DNA from 3 places in the Paenibacillus sp. FSL R10-2788 genome. Region 1 is predicted to be linked to each of the others. Evidence: riboswitches for the same ligand, from Rfam matches in the RefSeq annotation. Region 1 holds a riboswitch; each other region holds the start of a gene.

Region 1 (6,375 bases):
TGCGGGTACATAGATCTCCTTTTCTTTACGTAGCTCTTCCCCATGTTGAGAAATTAAGTTTTGCATGAAGAAACTTGGGCGTAAAAAAGTATATGGAATTCCTGATTTTTTAATGATTTTTTCAATTTTATGGTGTGGAACAATTGGGTTTTTCTCTACGCCCAATAGAGATAGAAACACAATGTGTTCAACTCCGACTTCCTTTGCGATATCTATGAGGGGTTGGAAATATTTTTTTGCGTCAGCTATATGAGGAGGGCGCAGTAAAAATAATTTTTTCACTCCTGTTAACGCTGGACGAAAAGAATCAGCATTTTCAAAATCAAAATAAACATACTCACTGTCTTTTCGATGGGAGGCAATTTTAAAAGGTGTTTCACTTTTCCTTAGTTCGTTAACCACTTCACGTCCTACATTACCGGTTGCCCCTGTGATTAGAATCATAAGTCTCACTTCCCTAACTAATATTTAAATAGATCATTTTAAGCACGTTCATAAACGTGGACATTTCTTGTTCAGAAATATTTTTAAGTGCGTTATCCATGATTTCGTCACTAAGAACTTCTATTTGACTCTTAATTATCATTCCCGAATCTGTAATAAATACAAGATTTGATCGTTTATCATTTGGATTATCTCTAATGTCCAGAAGTCCTTTTGCTTTAAGTCGCTCGAGTATACCCGTTATTGTAGGGCGATCCGAGTAAGTTCGCTCTGCAATCATAGCTGGAGTTGTTCCTTCTAAATGAATAGATATATCTTTTAATACTGCCCATTGAGGAGCTGTTACATTATAAAGTGAAAGTTTTTTTGTTAAGCTTTTTTTCATTTCAAGACTTACTCTTATTAATAACTGTCCTGGGTTGTCCATAAATTAATTCCTCTCTTTAAATAGTTTGCACACTAACTACTTGATTAGTATACAAACTATATTCTCCTTTATCAATTTTAATTATTTTATTTGTTTAAATTGTGGGGAGTTACAGGTGAATGTCAATAATATTGATATTTAGAACTTTTGTTTGTATATAATAAAAATGAATGTTCTTATTTTTAGAGGCGATCAATCATGGAAATGAGTATCGACCAAACGGTTGGGATTATTTATCAAGTCTAGGAGAGCAAGATTACACAACGCGAGATCGAGATCCGTGACATCCGTGACAAACGTCCAACATAAACAAAGGGGATAGATATCATGCGGTGTATAACAATACGGCAGCCTTGGGCGACCTTAATTGCTCTTGGTGAAAAAGAGTTTGAAACTCGTTCATGGAGAACAGCCTACCGCGGCGAGTTAGGCATTCATGCCGGAATGAGGATTGACAAAAAGATTTGTGAACAGGAACCGTACAAATCAGTATTGGCGAAACATGGCTATACAGCAAATAATTTGCCGACAGGAGCTATTATTGCTACAGGTCAGCTCGCGGGATGTTATGTGGTTACTCCAGAGGTGGATTTAAGGGAATGGATCAATGGGAACGAATATGATTTTGGCGACTATAGCGAAGGACGGTTTGCCTGGAAGCTTGAAGGGGTTCATCCATTAAGCCATCCAATTCCAGCTAAAGGTCGGCTAAGCTTGTGGGAGCACTCTAATCACTTCTGAACGGCGAATGATATTTTTAATGTAATTTTTATGTGCCTATCAGCTTTTTTTCAGGTTCGAGGTATATATTGAAGACACCAAACACCCCCCAGTGTTTTGTGGTATATCTCTCTCAGGTCTTGCCAACTCCCATGGTAAGGCCTATTTTTTTGTTCGCTAATTGATGGGGGGAGAGTAGAGCGGCTTCTATACAGCTTTATTTAATTTGAAACTGTTCTTCGTAACTCTTAAAAGAGGAAATATCCAGCCCTAGGTATCTGCGCATATGGATGGCAGCCTGAGCCGCAACAATGTCATTCAACAGCAGCATTCGTTCGTGATAGCCACGACATATATACTTGGCTTCAATTCCCGTATTAAGTCTGTTTTGCTCATACACCTTGATTCCCCGTCTTCTCATTTCTGCACGAACATCCCTTAGATCTGTTGTAGCTACTGCAGCAGCTGTTCCAAGCACCTCCAGATAAGGGGCGGGTGTTCGTAAGTGTGTAGATAAAATGGCGGAGTCCCGTTCGAAAGCTGATAAAATCATCGGAAGCAATAAATAAGATTTCACCAGCATGTTGTCCCTGCTTTCTGCTCTATGCATGAATCTCATCACCTCTAATAGGAACGTATATTCGTATTCTACCCCGACATTCCAAAAATAATCAATGGTATTTCTAAACAGCTTATCCAATGTGATTAAATTCACAACTAAATAACGAAGAATAAATTATATTAAAATTGTAATAATAAAAATTAATGTATCGGACGCACATAAAGGAGAATTATGATGGAAAAAGAGGGCAGCCTCCAGCGTGGATTTTTTTTTGGTTTAATTCTGAGTGTTCCCTTATGGATATCCATATTGGGCTATATACAGTTACTTTAAAATTTAATGAAAAACCTTATGCGAAGCGCCTTTAGGCGCTTTTTTTGTATGGTAATAATGAGGGGGATCATCGAAAGGAATTGATTGACAATTGTGGGTGTCGGGCGCTAAACTGTTATTAATTCAAAAAGTATTAAAAGTCATAGACGGTTATTGGAGAGAATGCTTCGGCTACCAGTTCTGGACTTGCAGTGTAATACATATATATAGTCATGATAATAGCAAACCGTCTGAAAGGGCGGGACGCAAAGTCCAGGAGTCTAAAGTGTCTTAAAGGCACAATGACCGTCCGACTGCCATGAGAAGGGAATTCCACTTCTTTTTGGCGGTCTTTTTTGTTGTTAGGTCCTTTAGAGTTTCTGGTAATTATTCTGATTAATATAAATCATAGTTTTAGGAGGTGTGCCATTTGAAAAGAAGAATAAGACCGTTACTCTCGCTTGTATTAGCTGGGATTTTGACGGTAGGTAGTGGGCTTTCCTCATTAGGAGCTGGAGTTGCTGGAGCTAGTAGTTCTTCTACATTGGGAATTGCAGGGGTCTACAACGTGTTTATTCTAGGGGATATAACAACGGTTTCGGATACGGAAGGAAGGTTTGCTGCTGGAGGTAACGTTAACTTAACCAACTATAGTGTTGGAGATAGGTTGACCGCTGCTGAGGTTTCCTTGACTGACACACTTGTTGTTGGAGGGAATCTTACTTTCAACGGAGGTACTGTTTATGGGAATATCGTGCACGGGGGAGATTTTTCAGGGAATGTAACGCTCCTCAAGGGAGGTACAAAAAGACAGGGGAGTACGATTGACTTTTCAGCCGTAGGTCAGTCTTTGAAGGACAAATCAGCAGAACTTGCAGCATTGCCGGCGAATGGAACAACAGTGTACCAATATGGCAGTCTTACCCTGACAGGTACAGATCCTGCGGTCAATGTTTTTAATGTTCCAGGAGATAACGTCTCTAATACCTATGGAATTACAATAAATGTTCCTTCAGGATCTACAGCAATTATTAATATTGATGGTTCTAACGTAAAAATGAAAAACTTCGGATTTCTACCTAATAACGTGTTGAACAGCAAGAAAATTTTGCTTAACTTTAGCCAAGCTGCGTATCTTGATATGGCAGGCATAGGTGTAATGGGAAGCATACTTGCCCCCTATGCTCATGTTGATTTTATTAATGGTCAGATTAACGGTACTTTAGTGGCGGCTTCACTCAAAGGGACTGGTGGTGGTGAATTTCACCACTATCCATACGATGGTGATGAACCTGGACCAACGCCGACACCAACGCCAACAGTGACACCAACGCCAACGCCAACAGTGACACCAACGCCAACGCCAACAGTGACACCAACGCCAACGCCAACAGTGACACCAACGCCAACGCCAACAGTGACACCAACGCCAACGCCGACAGTGACACCAACGCCAACGCCAACGCCGACAGTGACACCAACGCCGACGCCGACGCCAACGCCGACGCCGACGCCGACGCCAACACCGACGCCGACAGTGACACCAACGCCGACACCGACGCCGACAGTGACACCAACGCCGACGCCGACGCCAACACCGACGCCGACAGTGACACCAACGCCGACGCCGACGCCAACACCGACGCCGACAGTGACACCAACGCCAACACCGACGCCGACAGTGACACCAACGCCGACGCCAACGCCAACAGTGACACCAACGCCGACGCCAACGCCAACAGTGACACCAACGCCGACGCCAACGCCAACAGTGACACCAACGCCGACGCCAACACCAACGCCGACGCCAACAGTGACGCCGACACCAACGCCAACGCCAGAAGCAACACCGACACCGACGGTAACACCAGAAGCAACACCGACACCGACGGTAACGCCAGAGGTAACACCGACACCGACGGTAACGCCAGAGGTAACACCGACACCGACGGTAACGCCTGAAGCAACACCGACACCGACAGTAACACCAGAAGCAACACCAACGTCGACACCAGAGACTTCGGTGTTCCCGACACCAACGCCATCATCCGTAATTGGCACTATAGTTCTTGCAGAAGATCCTGTGCCGCTTGGGCCTGTAGCTTCGCCGACACCAGCGCCAGTACCAACACCGTCGAATAGCACAGAAGTACTTGTTGATGATGATGAGATCCCATTAGGCCCGGTACCGGCAGTGACACCAACGCCAACACCAACACCTGATGAAATCATCGTAGTGGACGATACGATCCCATTAGGTAAGCCACCTGTGAAGGAATTGCCAAAAACGGGTGAATCAAGTCCTGCACCTTACTATGTAGCAGGTTTAGGTTTTGCACTTATCGGATTATTAATGAGAACCAAGTTCTCCAAAAAGAATAAATAATAAACGGTAGAGCACAACATAGAGTCGCTTTCGGGGGGTGTCCCGATGGCGGCTCTATTTGTATGTCATGATTGCGATAGTTTGGTGCATTCTAAGTAGATGGTATACTCTTGTTGCAAAAGAAATGAAGAGGGGATGGCGAAGGCGAATTGATATGGTTCATTATTAGCGCTGTAATCATCATAGGGATTCTAATCTATGTGGGATTTTTCTTCTATGGTATTGCTATTAAACGAGCACCAAAGGTATTTCTAAGTAATAATCCTAATCTGAAGGCTGATCCTCCGGTTGCCGGAGCTTCTTGGGGGGAGGGGAAAGATTGGGTCTCTCGCCAGAGCTTCGAGAATATTGAGATCGTATCTGCAGATGGACTTAAACTAAGAGGTTTCTTACTCCAATCTAATTGTGCTGCGGGACGCACAGCCATTCTAGCCCACGGTTATTCAGGTAAAGCAAAGGATATGGGGGCGTACGCCAAAATCTACTACGAGAACTTAGGCTTTAACATCCTAATTCCCGATGCAAGGGGGCATGGAGATAGCGCAGGGGATTACATTGGTTTTGGTTGGCCGGAACGAAAAGATTATTTGCAATGGATTGAATACATGATTAAAAAGACTGGGTCTAGTGCTCAAATTGTGCTTCACGGTGTTTCTATGGGCGGTGCTACAGTGCTAATGACCTCAGGGGAAGATCTTCCACCGCAGGTAAAAGCTATTGTTGCGGACTGCGCTTATACCTCAGTAAAAGCACAATTATCTTACCAACTACGGCGCATGTATCGTTTGCCAAGTTTCCCTTTCGTTCAAAGTGCAAGTCTAATCACCCGCTTGAAGGCGGGGTATGGTTTTGGTGAAGCCTCTGCATTAAAACAAGTGCGGAAAGCGAAGGTTCCGATTCTTTTTATTCATGGGGATGCGGATAACTTTGTACCTTTTGCTATGATGAATGAATTGTATGAGGCATGCCAGAGTCCAAAAGAGAGGCTCATAGTGCCGCAAGCGGGGCATGGATTGTCTTATGATACGGATAAGGCGGGGTATATAGATGTAGTAACAGCTTTTGTAAGCCGATATGTAAAATAAGTCCTGAACGTAGACAGCGCCCGATATCCGCTAGGTAGCGGTTATCGGGCGCCTATATTTTTCCACACATGACGTAGTCCTTGAATAAGGATCGTACCGTCATGCTTTCTCGTTATATTCATCCCCCGCCGTTCGTGAGTAACGGGTGTCTTGATTCCTTGTTATTTCCAGCAGCCGTGTGGCGAGAATAATCCTTCCAATACGACAAAAGCCCTACCTCTCTTTTGCCCTTGCGGCTCCATTGACCGCGCCAGTGTGAATCGGAATGCTATATTTCGAATTTAATCTCATAAAAAGGAAGAGTACTGCAAGAAAACATAAAGCCTCTTTGTCCAAAATGCCGATGTGTATAATAGTCGGCCTGACATCTTCTTGGTGGGGATATTCAATATATCGAAAAACAAATACCATATAAATATAACACACTATTGTTTAAAAG
Region 2 (6,375 bases), 120 kb from region 1:
CATTGTCGAATGGAGAACATTCAGCTTCAAGCCTGGGGGCCACTCGCCCAAGGTCTATTTAGCGGGCGTTCATTAGAGGATCAACCGGAGAATATCGTCCAAACAGCAGCTATGGTCCAACAGCTTGCAGATGAAAAAGGAACAACACCCGAAGCTATTGTATTGGCTTGGCTAATGACACATCCAGCTGCCATTCAGCCTGTTATTGGAACTGTGAATCCGAAGCGTATTACTGCCTGTGCCGATGCGGACAAGCTGGAGCTTAGCCGTAAGGAATGGTACGACCTGTATGTTAGTTCACGTGGTTCAAAACTTCCGTAACATATACATTTATATTCTCAACTTCATTACTCCACTTATACCCGGCTCGCGTTTTTACTGCGAGCCGGGTATTTTTATGCGAATCACCCTAATAGATCGTTCTTTATTGCGAATATATTTAGTAATCGAGCGATAAATGGAGTTATTTAGAGATAAATTATCATTTTTGTTCTTTATAGAGTACAAATGCGCGTTATTGGCAGTTTTCTTTTTGTTTTATTCCATGTATGATTCATTACAGAAGTTGTTCTTAATAAAGAACGATAATAACGAACCAAAGAAACAGACATTGAGGGGAGGTATTCCTCTGAGACCCAGATCAGCAAGGAGAAGACCTAGAAGAAACAGGAAAATTGGTTTACGTATACTGCAATCAGGAATGGCTGTCTCCGTCTTATTTCTATATACCTCGCAGCAAGTTGGTGGTACCTATGGAGGCTTTGGAGCTGCTGCGCAAACCACTAGCACGATTAGCTTTTGCGAAGTATTTCCGAATTCGATCAAGGCACTGCTTACAGAGTTCAAAGAACATGTTAATCGAGCGCTCACTTTAAAAGAATCACTACAACCCTTTTCCTCATCAGCTAACTACTCGGACGTTTCGGGAATAGAAGGGATGTCGCTGGAAGAGCTTGATGTCGCTGCACAAGAGATTTCTTCGCAAATAGCGGCGCTTCAATCCCAAATAGATAGCGTTAACGAGCAACTGGCGGCTAACAGCCAAATTTGGAATCAAATCCACAATGAGCTAAGTGCAGCAGCAGCCTTACTCTTCCAGATAGGAGGATATATGACTTCTCTAGATTCAAACTGTCTAGAAATCAAGGATGAGCAATTTTTCAGAGATTTACAAAGCAGCCTGAATCAAAGTGGTGTGATCTCGGAATCCTTGAATGCTTCCTTAAATGGAGTTATTAGTTACCTAACCTCCATACACGATGTCGGTCTTCCATTCGCTTCGGTAGTTACCAGTGATGTTTATGGACAACTTGAATTACGCGAAGGAGAGTTCCCACAGCCACTGCCATTCCTGATTACCTTCACTCAACCAGATGGCGTGATCTCTAGCGACCTCACCTCCACTTATGAAGCTCTAAATACCGAATTGACTAACCTTAAAGAATCGGCAACCTCAGGTATCACTACCCTTCAAGATAAACTCCAAATGATCAGTCAGACTCGCGAGCAAAAACTAGAAGAGCTTGAAAAAGCTCGGCTAGAAGAAGAGCAAGCAAAGAAAGAAGAAGAAGCGAAGAAGGAAGAAGAACGTTTGGCTGAGGAGAACAAGCAACAAGAAGCCGAGGATAAAGCGAAAGCTGAGGCAACCCCTCCAACGTCAGGTGAAGCTGCTCCGGAAGCCCCAAATAAAGAACAACCTGAAGCCCCAGCCACTGACCCGGTTAAGCCGGAAATTGGTGAAGAGCTCACAATTCCAAAAGATGTTCCTCAGCAAGAGGCTCCACAAGAGACGCCAAAGGCGGAAGACAGTACGACTACCCCGCCGGTAGCAACCCAAGCTCCTTCGGACCCTCAACCTGAGAAAGGTGGAGAATAAGATGCGAATTAAAAAAATTATCAATAATACCTTATCGAGCTTAATGCTTGTGATCTTTATTCTGCTGGTGGCAGCCGTAGTGTTATCCAAGGCCTCCGGTGGTGAACCTGCTTTCTTCGGATATGAGATCAAAACCGTACTCTCAGGATCGATGGAACCAGGAATTCAGACAGGCTCAATTGTCGCATTAAAACCCGGAGGGGATATGAATCGTTTCAAACCAGGCGATGTCATCACCTTTAGGAACGAAGATAATCTGCTCATTACTCACCGGATTGTAGAAGCGACCGTCAATAACGCTACTGGTGAAGCTGTTTATCGCACTAAAGGCGATAACAACGACGCACCCGACATGAACCCTACCAGTTCTGCGAATGTTGTAGCTCAGTATACCGGGGTCACTGTACCCTATGTCGGTTACGCTATGAATTTCGCGGTTTCCAAAGCTGGAAGTGTAGTCCTCATGATCGTGCCTGGCTTGATGCTTCTGCTCTATGCTCTGTATACCTCTTGGAAGGCTGTAGCTGCATTAGAAAAGAAAAATGCTGCCCTACTGCCAGCCTCACCGTCCCCAACAGAAACACAGCCCTAAGTTGATTGTCCACTTCCGCTTACGAACCGGAAGATACAATATATAAATTTTATAAAAAATTCAAACACAAATTTGAGGAGGAATTTTATTATGGGTATCAAGAAAACATTGGGTCTTGGCGTAGCATCTGCAGCACTGGGTTTATCATTAATCGGCGGAGGAACCTTCGCATACTTTAGCGACACTGCGCAAAGCACAGCTACATTCGCAGCGGGTACACTCGATCTGAACTCCGACCCTTCTGTCATCGTTAATATTCCTAACCTGAAACCAGGTGATACTGTAACTAAATCCTTCAAATTGAAAAACGATGGTTCGCTCGATATCGGATCTATCATTCTGAATACATCGACTCAAATCACGGATGCTAAAGGAGATAACTACCTGGATTTAGCCGAGTTCATTAAAGTTAAATTCCTTAGAAATAATGATAAAGGAGTACCTATCGTCTCTCCTGAAAATGTAGTTTATGAGACTACACTTGCTGCTTTAAAAAGTCAGCATCCGGATCTCGTAAAAAATACAGGTTGGGATCAACTCTTTACCGAAGCATCCGGTATTAAAGCCGGTACCAATGACAGCTTCTCCGTCCAATTCGAATTTGTGGAAAATAACCAAGATCAAAATATTTTCCAAGGCGATAGCTTAACACTGACTTGGGATTTCGTAGCTAAACAAGGTGCGAAAAAAGACTACTAAGATCAATAAAGTAATTTAATAAAATACTCGAAGAGCAGCAGATCCTGAATCCGGCCACGGATAAGCAGATTGCTGCTCTTCTCTTTACAATAAACTTTGTCCGATTTATTGATATTTGCTATACTAATAACAAAAATTACGGAGGGGCGTCAGCATAGTGCCACAGAATATGGGCCAACGTATCCAGCAGCTCCGCCTAGACAAGGGTTTCTCCCTATCTGAGCTTGCGGACAGAGCAGATGTGGCTAAGTCGTATCTTAGCAACGTGGAGAGAAACATCCAATCCAATCCATCCATCCAGTTTATCGAAAAGATCGCTGACGCGCTTCAGGTATCCATTCATGCCCTACTCTATGGAGAACCAAATGATGCAGAGGAATCACATTTAGATTCGGAATGGTTCCGATTGGTGCAGGAAGCTATGGACTCAGGCATTAGCAAACGCGAATTCAAAGAATTTCTGGACTATCAGAAATGGAAGCTCGATCAAAAGGATTAATACTTCCTACTAATCTGGTACGATCCTCTCTTCTACTAAATCATATCGAAAAAGGACACAGCGAAGAACCGCTGTGCCCTTTTTCGATATGTAACCCCTCTAATGTATTACTGCACGATCTGCACAGTTTTCTCATGAAAGAACTGGCGGATTTCATCTGCCTTAATGCCAGCCTTCTTAGCTGCTAATAATAAATGTACCCACTCTTGATCCAGATCAATAAACTGCTGTTCTCTGTTGCTACCCTGGTTGGACTTTTCCAAAAAATCTCCCCCTAAGATTTTACGTCCCCAGGCAATCCGGCTGTCATAGTATCTCTACCTTAGACCCGCGACTTTGTGCCCCTTCCTTTCGGCAAGTTTACCTTTTACTGGACCCTTTTCACGAAAGGATCTGCTTAAAAAACTATAAAATTACTATCTGCAATAACATTATACAAAAAGAAAGCGGAAAAGTGTGTCGATTCCTGGTTACTTTCTATTTTAAAAACGAAAAATAAAAGATTTTTTTTCAAAGATCTTGTCCGATTATCACGATACTCGTCCGTTACATAAAATAAATTGTACTAGCAAAATAAATATTTACTGACCTAATAGTTAAAAATAAGGATAATAGAATCATTTTAATAGGCCTTTAGAATGGGTAATGAGAAGAAACACCCTTCTTTTCATTAGAACAAGCTAACCTATACCATTTTGCGAACGTATTGGACGAAAGAATGAATTGATTACAGTGGCTGAAAGTAGCACAATAAGATGAGAAATGAAACCGCAATCATCACAGCTCCAGTAAGCGTTGACACAAAATGTCACGTATGGAGTTCATCCGTTAAGGAGGATGTATTCATGGCAGCCAAAGAGCCCTATAACGAATCCATTTGGAGTAAGTATTACGGACCCAATTTAGGCTACATTCAAGAAAGATATGAACAGTTTGTGAAAGATCCCTCCACCGTAGAAAATAATTATCGCGAGCTTTTTACAAATTCGGGACCCCCTCCCCTAACTCCGGATAGCGAACCGGCTCCTCAGCCGCGCATCTCGGGAGACACCGAATGGCTTAGAAAAGCAGTAAGAGCTTCCAAGCTAATCGCCAATATTCGTATATATGGCCATATGGCCGCTGAAATTGATCCGCTGGTACGCGATCAGAATCCCATGGCAAAATATCTTGAGCCTGAAACCTATGGGCTGACCCGCGAAGACCTGATTGCACTGCCTGCCACGCTTATATGGGAAAATGCGCCGAATGATGTGCATACCGGGTGGGATGCCGTGCAACGTATGCGTCAGGCATACACCAAGACTATCGCCTATGAATTCGGGCATGTGCATGAAGAAAAAGAACTGCAATGGCTAAATAGACAGGCAGAATCCACCAGCTCACCAGCACCCCTGAATAATACAGAACGCAAAGAGCTCCTGAACCGCCTGATTCAGGTAGAGCAATTTGAAACCTTCCTCCACAAGACTTTTGTAGGTCAGAAGCGTTTCAGTCTTGAAGGCAATGATGCTCTTGTGCCGATGTTAGACGAAATCGTACGCGCTGCTGCACATGACGGTGCAGAGCATATTTTGATGGGCATGGCGCATCGCGGTCGCCTCAACGTCCTTGCACATATTTTGGGCAAACCTTATGATATCATATTTTCAGAGTTTCATCATTCTCCGAACAAGGAGCTTTTCCCTTCCGAAGGCTCCACAGGCATTAACTATGGCTGGACAGGTGATGTGAAATACCATCTCGGTGCAGACCGTGCTGTCCGTGAAGGAGAAACCGTACGCACAAGAATAACACTAGCGAATAACCCAAGTCACTTGGAATTCGTCAATCCTGTCGTGGAAGGTTTCACTCGTGCCGCACAAGAAGACCGGAGCACTGCAGGACTGCCGAAGATTGATACCAGTAAAGCTATGGCGGTGCTGATGCATGGTGATGCTGCTTTTCCAGGTGAAGGAATTGTTGCAGAAACGCTTAATATCGGCAAACTTCAAGGTTATCAAAATGGTGGGACGATCCATATCATTGTTAATAACCGAATTGGTTTTACGACTGAAAGTGAAGATTCCCGTTCTACGCATTATGCGAGTGACATTGCCAAAGGGTATGAAATCCCGATAGTCCATGTCAACGCTGATGACCCAGAGGCCTGCGTAGCAGCCGTACGTTTAGCTAGCGCATACCGCCATCAATTCAAAAAAGATTTCGTAATTGATCTCATCGGCTACCGCCGTCATGGTCACAACGAAATGGATGATCCTGAAACCACACAACCTATTGTCTACGGCAAGGTTCGCAATCATCCGACCGTCTACAAGGTTTATGCAGAGAGACTGAAAAACGAAAAGGTTCTTACCGCCGAAGACGTACAAAAGATGAATGCTGAAGCAGAAAGCGTATTGCAGCGTGCGTACGATAATATGAAGGAAGGCAATCATAAGAAAAAAGAACCCAAAGCCTTCATTCCTCTACAAACGGACCGCGCAGCGGCAAACACTACAGCGGTATCCATCTCCAGCCTGCAGGAGATCAATCGTGAACTGTTGACGGTTCCAGCTGGATTCCAGGTTTATCCGAAGCTGGAGCGCATTTTACAACGTCGTAAAGATGCACTGAATGAGGGTGAAAAGGTCGACTGGGCACTGGCTGAAACGTTAGCCTTCGCTACCATTTTGAAAAATGGGACGCCCATCCGACTGAGCGGTCAAG
Region 3 (6,375 bases), 180 kb from region 1:
GTCCTGCGGGGACTTAAAGAAAAGAACCGCTATGTCCGAGGTTTGGTGAGCTGGGTTGGCTTCAAGCAGACTATGGTGGAATATGAACGGGAAGAACGTTTTGCCGGAGAAACCAAATATCCGCTGAAGAAAATGATTCGTTTTGCGTTAGATGGCATCACCTCTTTTTCACATAAGCCGCTTAAGATTGCTACGTATATTGGATTCTTCCTTTCATTCTCTAGCTTTCTCTATTTATTTTTCGTCTTGTTTCAAAAGATATTTTTCACCTCCTGGACGGTTCCGGGCTGGGCTTCCATTGTAGGCGTCAATCTGCTCTTTAACGGTATCGTTCTGATGCTGTTAGGTGTGATTGGGGAGTATATCGGACGGATTTATGACGAGTCTAAAGATAGACCGCTATACATTGTTAGTGAGACTAAAGGCTACCAGAACGAAGAACAACTGGACCGCCGGAAGGACCACAATGATGTCAGATAAGAACTTGCGTGCTGCATTCATACAGTTCCTTAAATTTAATGCCGTAGGTTTGCTCAATACGCTTATTGATTTTGTGATTTTCACATTGTTGAATTCACTAGGGATGGTATACGCATTGGCGCAGGTGATCTCCTATAGTGCAGGTACGGCGAATAGCTTTATTTTGAATAAAAAAGTAACCTTTCGTGATCGCAACCGGGGGAATAAAGAAGGCTTCGACCGCGTGCAGCTGGTCAAGTTTATCGTGCTGAATCTGGTAGTGCTCGGAATATCACTGCTGCTAATGCATCTGTTGACAGACAGACTAGGTATTCAAGTCTTGATCTCAAAGGTGCTGGTTACATTTATCACGGTGATCATCAATTTCTTTGGAAGTCGTAAATGGGTATTTTAAACATTAATTTCAGGCAGAAGGAGTTGCTATGCTTAAAGGCAAGTAGCTGTTTCTGCTTGATTTGTATATAACCATAGAAACAATATACGGAGGTGAATAACATTGCGTAAATTCTCCTATCTACTCATACTGGCTGGGATACTTATCATGTTATATCCGACAGCTAACGAATGGTACAACGACAGGCAGCAGGAGAAGTTATTAGAAACGGCTGAACTAAGCACTGCCGATAGTACTCCCCAGCCAGATTTGAAGAGCAGGTATGCTGAAGTTACTCAGCTGTTAGCAGAGGAATCGGTTCTGGATGCTCAGGCACAGCCCCAACCCCAAGAGACAGAAAAGCCTGAACCGGAGATTGAGGTCGGTGGCAAAGTAATCGCACTAATTGAAATCGGTAAGATTGATTTGAAGCTGCCTGTATTAGAAGGGGCTACAAAAGCTAATATGAAACATGCTGCAGCCCATATGAAAGAAACGGCACCCCTTGGAGAGATCGGAAATGCTGCAATCGCGGCGCATCGGGCTAGAACTACGGGGCGTTTGTTTAACAGATTGAATGAGGTTGTTGTGGGGGATGTTATCACGGTAAAGACTAGTGATCAGGTGTTTAACTATGAGGTATACGATATTTCTGTTGTAGATCCGAGTGATGTCTCCGTTCTTGACGGGAATGACAAGGATAAGATTCTTACTCTGATTACATGTGATCCGCTAGTGAATCCAACGCATCGGCTGATTGTTCATGCCAAATTAACAAAAGGAGAATAGTGAATGACAAGAAAACACAAATACCGGGAGATATTTATAAAATAATGGGTAATCTAGTAAATTAGGTCTTGTTCACAACTATAAATATGATAGTATTATACTATGAAAGCTAAACACGATAACGGCAAACCTTCCGAAAGGTAGGGACGCAAAGCTAAAGGGCCTTTTCCCGAAAGGATGGCAGCCAGCTACCGAATGAAGAGGCTTTTTTTGTTTGTTTCAAATGGATTCTATCAATTATATCTAGTAAAGCTAGAACAGATAGAGCTTATACGATAACGGCAAACCTATCGAAAGGTAGGGACGCAAAGCTAAAGGGCCTTCCCGAAAGGATGGCAGCCAGCTACCGAAAGGAGTTTTATCCGTGAAAAAGGTTTATTTTATGCTGGTGGCGTTATTCGTCCTAATGACTTCAGTTCCGATAAGTACAGCTCAAGCTGCAAGTGCAGATGCCAGCTGGCTGATTACATCCAAAGTGGCTCAAGGTGTTATTGGTATTAACTATGATATTCCGAAAGATAAAAGAATCAAACTCATGATCACCAAAGATAACAGCAGCTATACATATAACTTGTATGCTTCTGGACAAGCTGAGGACTTCCCTTTGCAACAAGGAAATGGGACTTATAAGGTTTCTGTTCTGGAGAATACAACCGGCAATAAATATAAAGCGTTATATTCCGAAGTAGTAGACGTAACCATGAGTGACTCGAATTCCGTATATTTGGGCTCCGTACAGAATGTGAAATGGAGTTCTTCTGATAAAGCGATTGTCAAAGCTAAACAATTAGTACAAGGCAAAACAACAGACGAAGAGAAAGTTAAAGCGATCTATAACTATGTAGTTGCGAATGTACAATATGATTACTCTCTTGCTAATAGTGTAACTACTGATTATATTCCAAGCATCGATAAGACATTGACTACTAAAAAAGGGATTTGCTATGATTACGCTTCTCTTTTTGCCGCAATGCTGCGGAGTGTAGATGTTCCTGCTAAGTTGGTAATGGGGAATACAAGCTACGTTACGCAATATCATGCCTGGAACGAAGTGTTGCTTAATGGGAAGTGGGTTACCATTGATACTACAGTGGATGCAGGACTTGCAAAGAGTGATAAGAAAACCGATTTAATTAAAGCCTCAAGCAAATATACTGCGGCAAAATACTATTAAATTCGTTGCTATAAACATAACTCTATTAAATAAACAACTAGCTTAATTATTAAGCTAGTTGTTTATTTTTATATTAGGGGTTGCTTTTCTATTAATAGTTGGGGTATTATAGGTAAGCGTTGTTAGACAGCGTACAGGCGATACAAACGAGGCTGATAAAAAGCTTCGAAAAATAAAGCTTGCATTTCTGAAAACAACATGATATATTATAAGAGTTGCTGCTGAGACATTAAACGGCGTCAACGAGAACTTGATCTTTGAAAACTGAACAACGAGTGAGTAGGAAATCACGTAAGTGATATCCAAAATTAGAGAATTAATTTTCTCGTCAGATGTTTCAAAATGAGCATATCGCTCTTTTCAATACTAATTGGAGAGTTTGATCCTGGCTCAGGACGAACGCTGGCGGCGTGCCTAATACATGCAAGTCGAGCGGAGTTATTTTGAAAGCTTGCTTTCAAAATAACTTAGCGGCGGACGGGTGAGTAACACGTAGGCAACCTGCCCTTCAGACTGGGATAACTACCGGAAACGGTAGCTAATACCGGATAATTTCTTTTTTCTCCTGAGAGAAGAATGAAAGACGGAGCAATCTGTCACTGAGGGATGGGCCTGCGGCGCATTAGCTAGTTGGTGGGGTAACGGCCCACCAAGGCGACGATGCGTAGCCGACCTGAGAGGGTGAACGGCCACACTGGGACTGAGACACGGCCCAGACTCCTACGGGAGGCAGCAGTAGGGAATCTTCCGCAATGGGCGAAAGCCTGACGGAGCAACGCCGCGTGAGTGATGAAGGTTTTCGGATCGTAAAGCTCTGTTGCCAGGGAAGAACGTCCGGTAGAGTAACTGCTACCGGAGTGACGGTACCTGAGAAGAAAGCCCCGGCTAACTACGTGCCAGCAGCCGCGGTAATACGTAGGGGGCAAGCGTTGTCCGGAATTATTGGGCGTAAAGCGCGCGCAGGCGGCTATTTAAGTCTGGTGTTTAAACCTTGGGCTCAACCTGAGGTCGCACTGGAAACTGGGTGGCTTGAGTACAGAAGAGGAAAGTGGAATTCCACGTGTAGCGGTGAAATGCGTAGATATGTGGAGGAACACCAGTGGCGAAGGCGACTTTCTGGGCTGTAACTGACGCTGAGGCGCGAAAGCGTGGGGAGCAAACAGGATTAGATACCCTGGTAGTCCACGCCGTAAACGATGAGTGCTAGGTGTTAGGGGTTTCGATACCCTTGGTGCCGAAGTTAACACAGTAAGCACTCCGCCTGGGGAGTACGGTCGCAAGACTGAAACTCAAAGGAATTGACGGGGACCCGCACAAGCAGTGGAGTATGTGGTTTAATTCGAAGCAACGCGAAGAACCTTACCAGGTCTTGACATCCCTCTGAATCTGCTAGAGATAGCAGCGGCCTTCGGGACAGAGGAGACAGGTGGTGCATGGTTGTCGTCAGCTCGTGTCGTGAGATGTTGGGTTAAGTCCCGCAACGAGCGCAACCCTTAACTTTAGTTGCCAGCAGGTAATGCTGGGCACTCTAGAGTGACTGCCGGTGACAAACCGGAGGAAGGTGGGGATGACGTCAAATCATCATGCCCCTTATGACCTGGGCTACACACGTACTACAATGGCCGGTACAACGGGAAGCGAAGCCGCGAGGTGGAGCCAATCCCATCAAAGCCGGTCTCAGTTCGGATTGCAGGCTGCAACTCGCCTGCATGAAGTCGGAATTGCTAGTAATCGCGGATCAGCATGCCGCGGTGAATACGTTCCCGGGTCTTGTACACACCGCCCGTCACACCACGAGAGTTTACAACACCCGAAGTCGGTGGGGTAACCCGCAAGGGAGCCAGCCGCCGAAGGTGGGGTAGATGATTGGGGTGAAGTCGTAACAAGGTAGCCGTATCGGAAGGTGCGGCTGGATCACCTCCTTTCTATGGAGAATCGTTCTCTGCAATGAGGACATTCAAATCGGAAGCTCAGCTTCCAAAACTCAGGTTTAGGCCTGTTACTCACTCGTTGCTCAGTTTTGAGAGTTTAAGCTCTCAAGTAAGACTTGATCCTTGAAAACTGGATACCGAAACGAATTTGCGTTTTAGAACATCTTTTAGCAACTTGTGCAAACAAGTAAATGTTATTAGTGAGATGATTCCAAAAGAGAATGTCATCGTATGATATTTTCCTGCGGAAAAATCAAGGTTAAGCTAATAAGAGCACACGGAGGATGCCTAGGCGCCAGGAGCCGACGAAGGACGTGGCGAACAACGAAACTGCCTCGGGGAGCTGTAAGCAAGCTTTGATCCGGGGGTGTCCGAATGGGGAAACCCAGCTGTGGTAATTCGCAGTTACTCATACCTGAATACATAGGGTATGTAGAGGCAGACCAGGGGAACTGAAACATCTAAGTACCCTGAGGAAGAGAAAACAATAGTGATTCCGTCAGTAGCGGCGAGCGAACGCGGAACAGCCTAAACCAAGGGGCTTGCCTCTTGGGGTTGTGGGACGTCTCACATGGAGTTACAAAGGAATATGGTAGGTGAAGAGGTCTGGAAAGGCCCGCGATAGAGGTAAAAGCCCTGTAACCTAAACTGTGTTCTCTCCGAGACGGATCCCGAGTAGTGCGGGGCACGTGAAACCCCGTATGAATCCAGCAGGACCATCTGCTAAGGCTAAATACTACCTGGCGACCGATAGTGAAACAGTACCGTGAGGGAAAGGTGAAAAGCACCCCGGAAGGGGAGTGAAATAGAACCTGAAACCGTGTGCTTACAAAAAGTCAGAGCCCGATCTATGGGTGATGGCGTGCCTTTTGTAGAATGAACCGGCGAGTTACGTTTAACATGCAAGGTTAAGCCGAGAAGGTGGAGCCGCAGCGAAAGCGAGTCTGAATAGGGCGAATGAGTATGTGGACGTAGACCCGAAACCGTGTGATCTACCCCTGTCCAGGGTGAAGGTGCGGTAACACGCACTGGAGGCCCGAACCCACGTACGTTGAAAAGTGCGGGGATGAGGTGGGGGTAGCGGAGAAATTCCAATCGAACTCGGAGATAGCTGGTTCTCCCCGAAATAGCTTTAGGGCTAGCCTCGGTATAAGAGTAGTGGAGGTAGAGCACTGATTGGGTGCGGGGTCCGCAAGGATTACCAAGCTCAGTCAAACTCCGAATGCCATATACTTATTGCCGGGAGTCAGACAGTGAGTGCTAAGATCCATTGTCAAAAGGGAAACAGCCCAGACCATCAGCTAAGGTCCCCAAGTGTGTGTTAAGTGGGAAAGGATGTGGAGTTGCACAGACAACCAGGATGTTGGCTTAGAAGCAGCCACCATTGAAAGAGTGCGTAATAGCTCACTGGTCGAGTGACTCTGCGCCGAAAATGTAACGGGGCTAAACACACCACCGAAGCTATGGCTAGATACGTATGTATCTGGGGTAGGGGAGCGTTGTGTAGGGGTTGAAGGTGTACTGAAAAGAGCGCTGGACACTACACAAGTGAGAATGCCGGTATGAGTAACGAAAAGATCAGTGAGAATCTGATCCGCCGAAAGCCCAAGGTTTCCTGAGGAAGGCTC

Evidence for each region. Region 1 has a riboswitch for cyclic di-GMP ahead of NSQ50_RS02420 (choice-of-anchor A family protein). Riboswitches for the same ligand answer to the same signal wherever they lie in the genome.
Region 2: linked by a shared signal. The riboswitch ahead of NSQ50_RS01865 (anti-repressor SinI family protein) and the one ahead of NSQ50_RS02420 (choice-of-anchor A family protein) in region 1 are both predicted to bind cyclic di-GMP.
Region 3: linked by a shared signal. The riboswitch ahead of NSQ50_RS03195 (transglutaminase-like domain-containing protein) and the one ahead of NSQ50_RS02420 (choice-of-anchor A family protein) in region 1 are both predicted to bind cyclic di-GMP.

The regions. Positions count from the first base shown of each region.
Region 1 is NZ_JBBOQA010000001.1:541,777-548,151, forward strand. Features, by position in the region: gene NSQ50_RS02400 (SDR family oxidoreductase) at 1-444, opposite strand, end outside; gene NSQ50_RS02405 (MarR family winged helix-turn-helix transcriptional regulator) at 458-871, opposite strand; gene NSQ50_RS02410 (ASCH domain-containing protein) at 1,199-1,612, shown strand; gene NSQ50_RS02415 (hypothetical protein) at 1,809-2,306, opposite strand; cyclic di-GMP riboswitch class I at 2,697-2,787, shown strand; gene NSQ50_RS02420 (choice-of-anchor A family protein) at 2,896-4,851, shown strand; gene NSQ50_RS02425 (alpha/beta hydrolase) at 5,001-5,936, shown strand.
Region 2 is NZ_JBBOQA010000001.1:419,445-425,819, reverse strand. Features, by position in the region: gene NSQ50_RS01890 (aldo/keto reductase) at 1-321, shown strand, start outside; gene NSQ50_RS01885 (hypothetical protein) at 701-1,876, shown strand; gene sipW (signal peptidase I SipW) at 1,878-2,468, shown strand; gene NSQ50_RS01875 (TasA family protein) at 2,559-3,167, shown strand; gene NSQ50_RS01870 (helix-turn-helix domain-containing protein) at 3,337-3,666, shown strand; gene NSQ50_RS01865 (anti-repressor SinI family protein) at 3,774-3,929, opposite strand; cyclic di-GMP riboswitch class I at 3,957-4,041, opposite strand; gene NSQ50_RS01860 (2-oxoglutarate dehydrogenase E1 component) at 4,512-6,375, shown strand, end outside.
Region 3 is NZ_JBBOQA010000001.1:722,778-729,152, forward strand. Features, by position in the region: gene NSQ50_RS03180 (glycosyltransferase family 2 protein) at 1-480, shown strand, start outside; gene NSQ50_RS03185 (GtrA family protein) at 467-874, shown strand; gene NSQ50_RS03190 (class D sortase) at 977-1,642, shown strand; cyclic di-GMP riboswitch class I at 1,756-1,838, shown strand; cyclic di-GMP riboswitch class I at 1,913-1,993, shown strand; gene NSQ50_RS03195 (transglutaminase-like domain-containing protein) at 2,007-2,816, shown strand; rRNA gene NSQ50_RS03200 (16S ribosomal RNA) at 3,184-4,741, shown strand; rRNA gene NSQ50_RS03205 (23S ribosomal RNA) at 5,005-6,375, shown strand, end outside.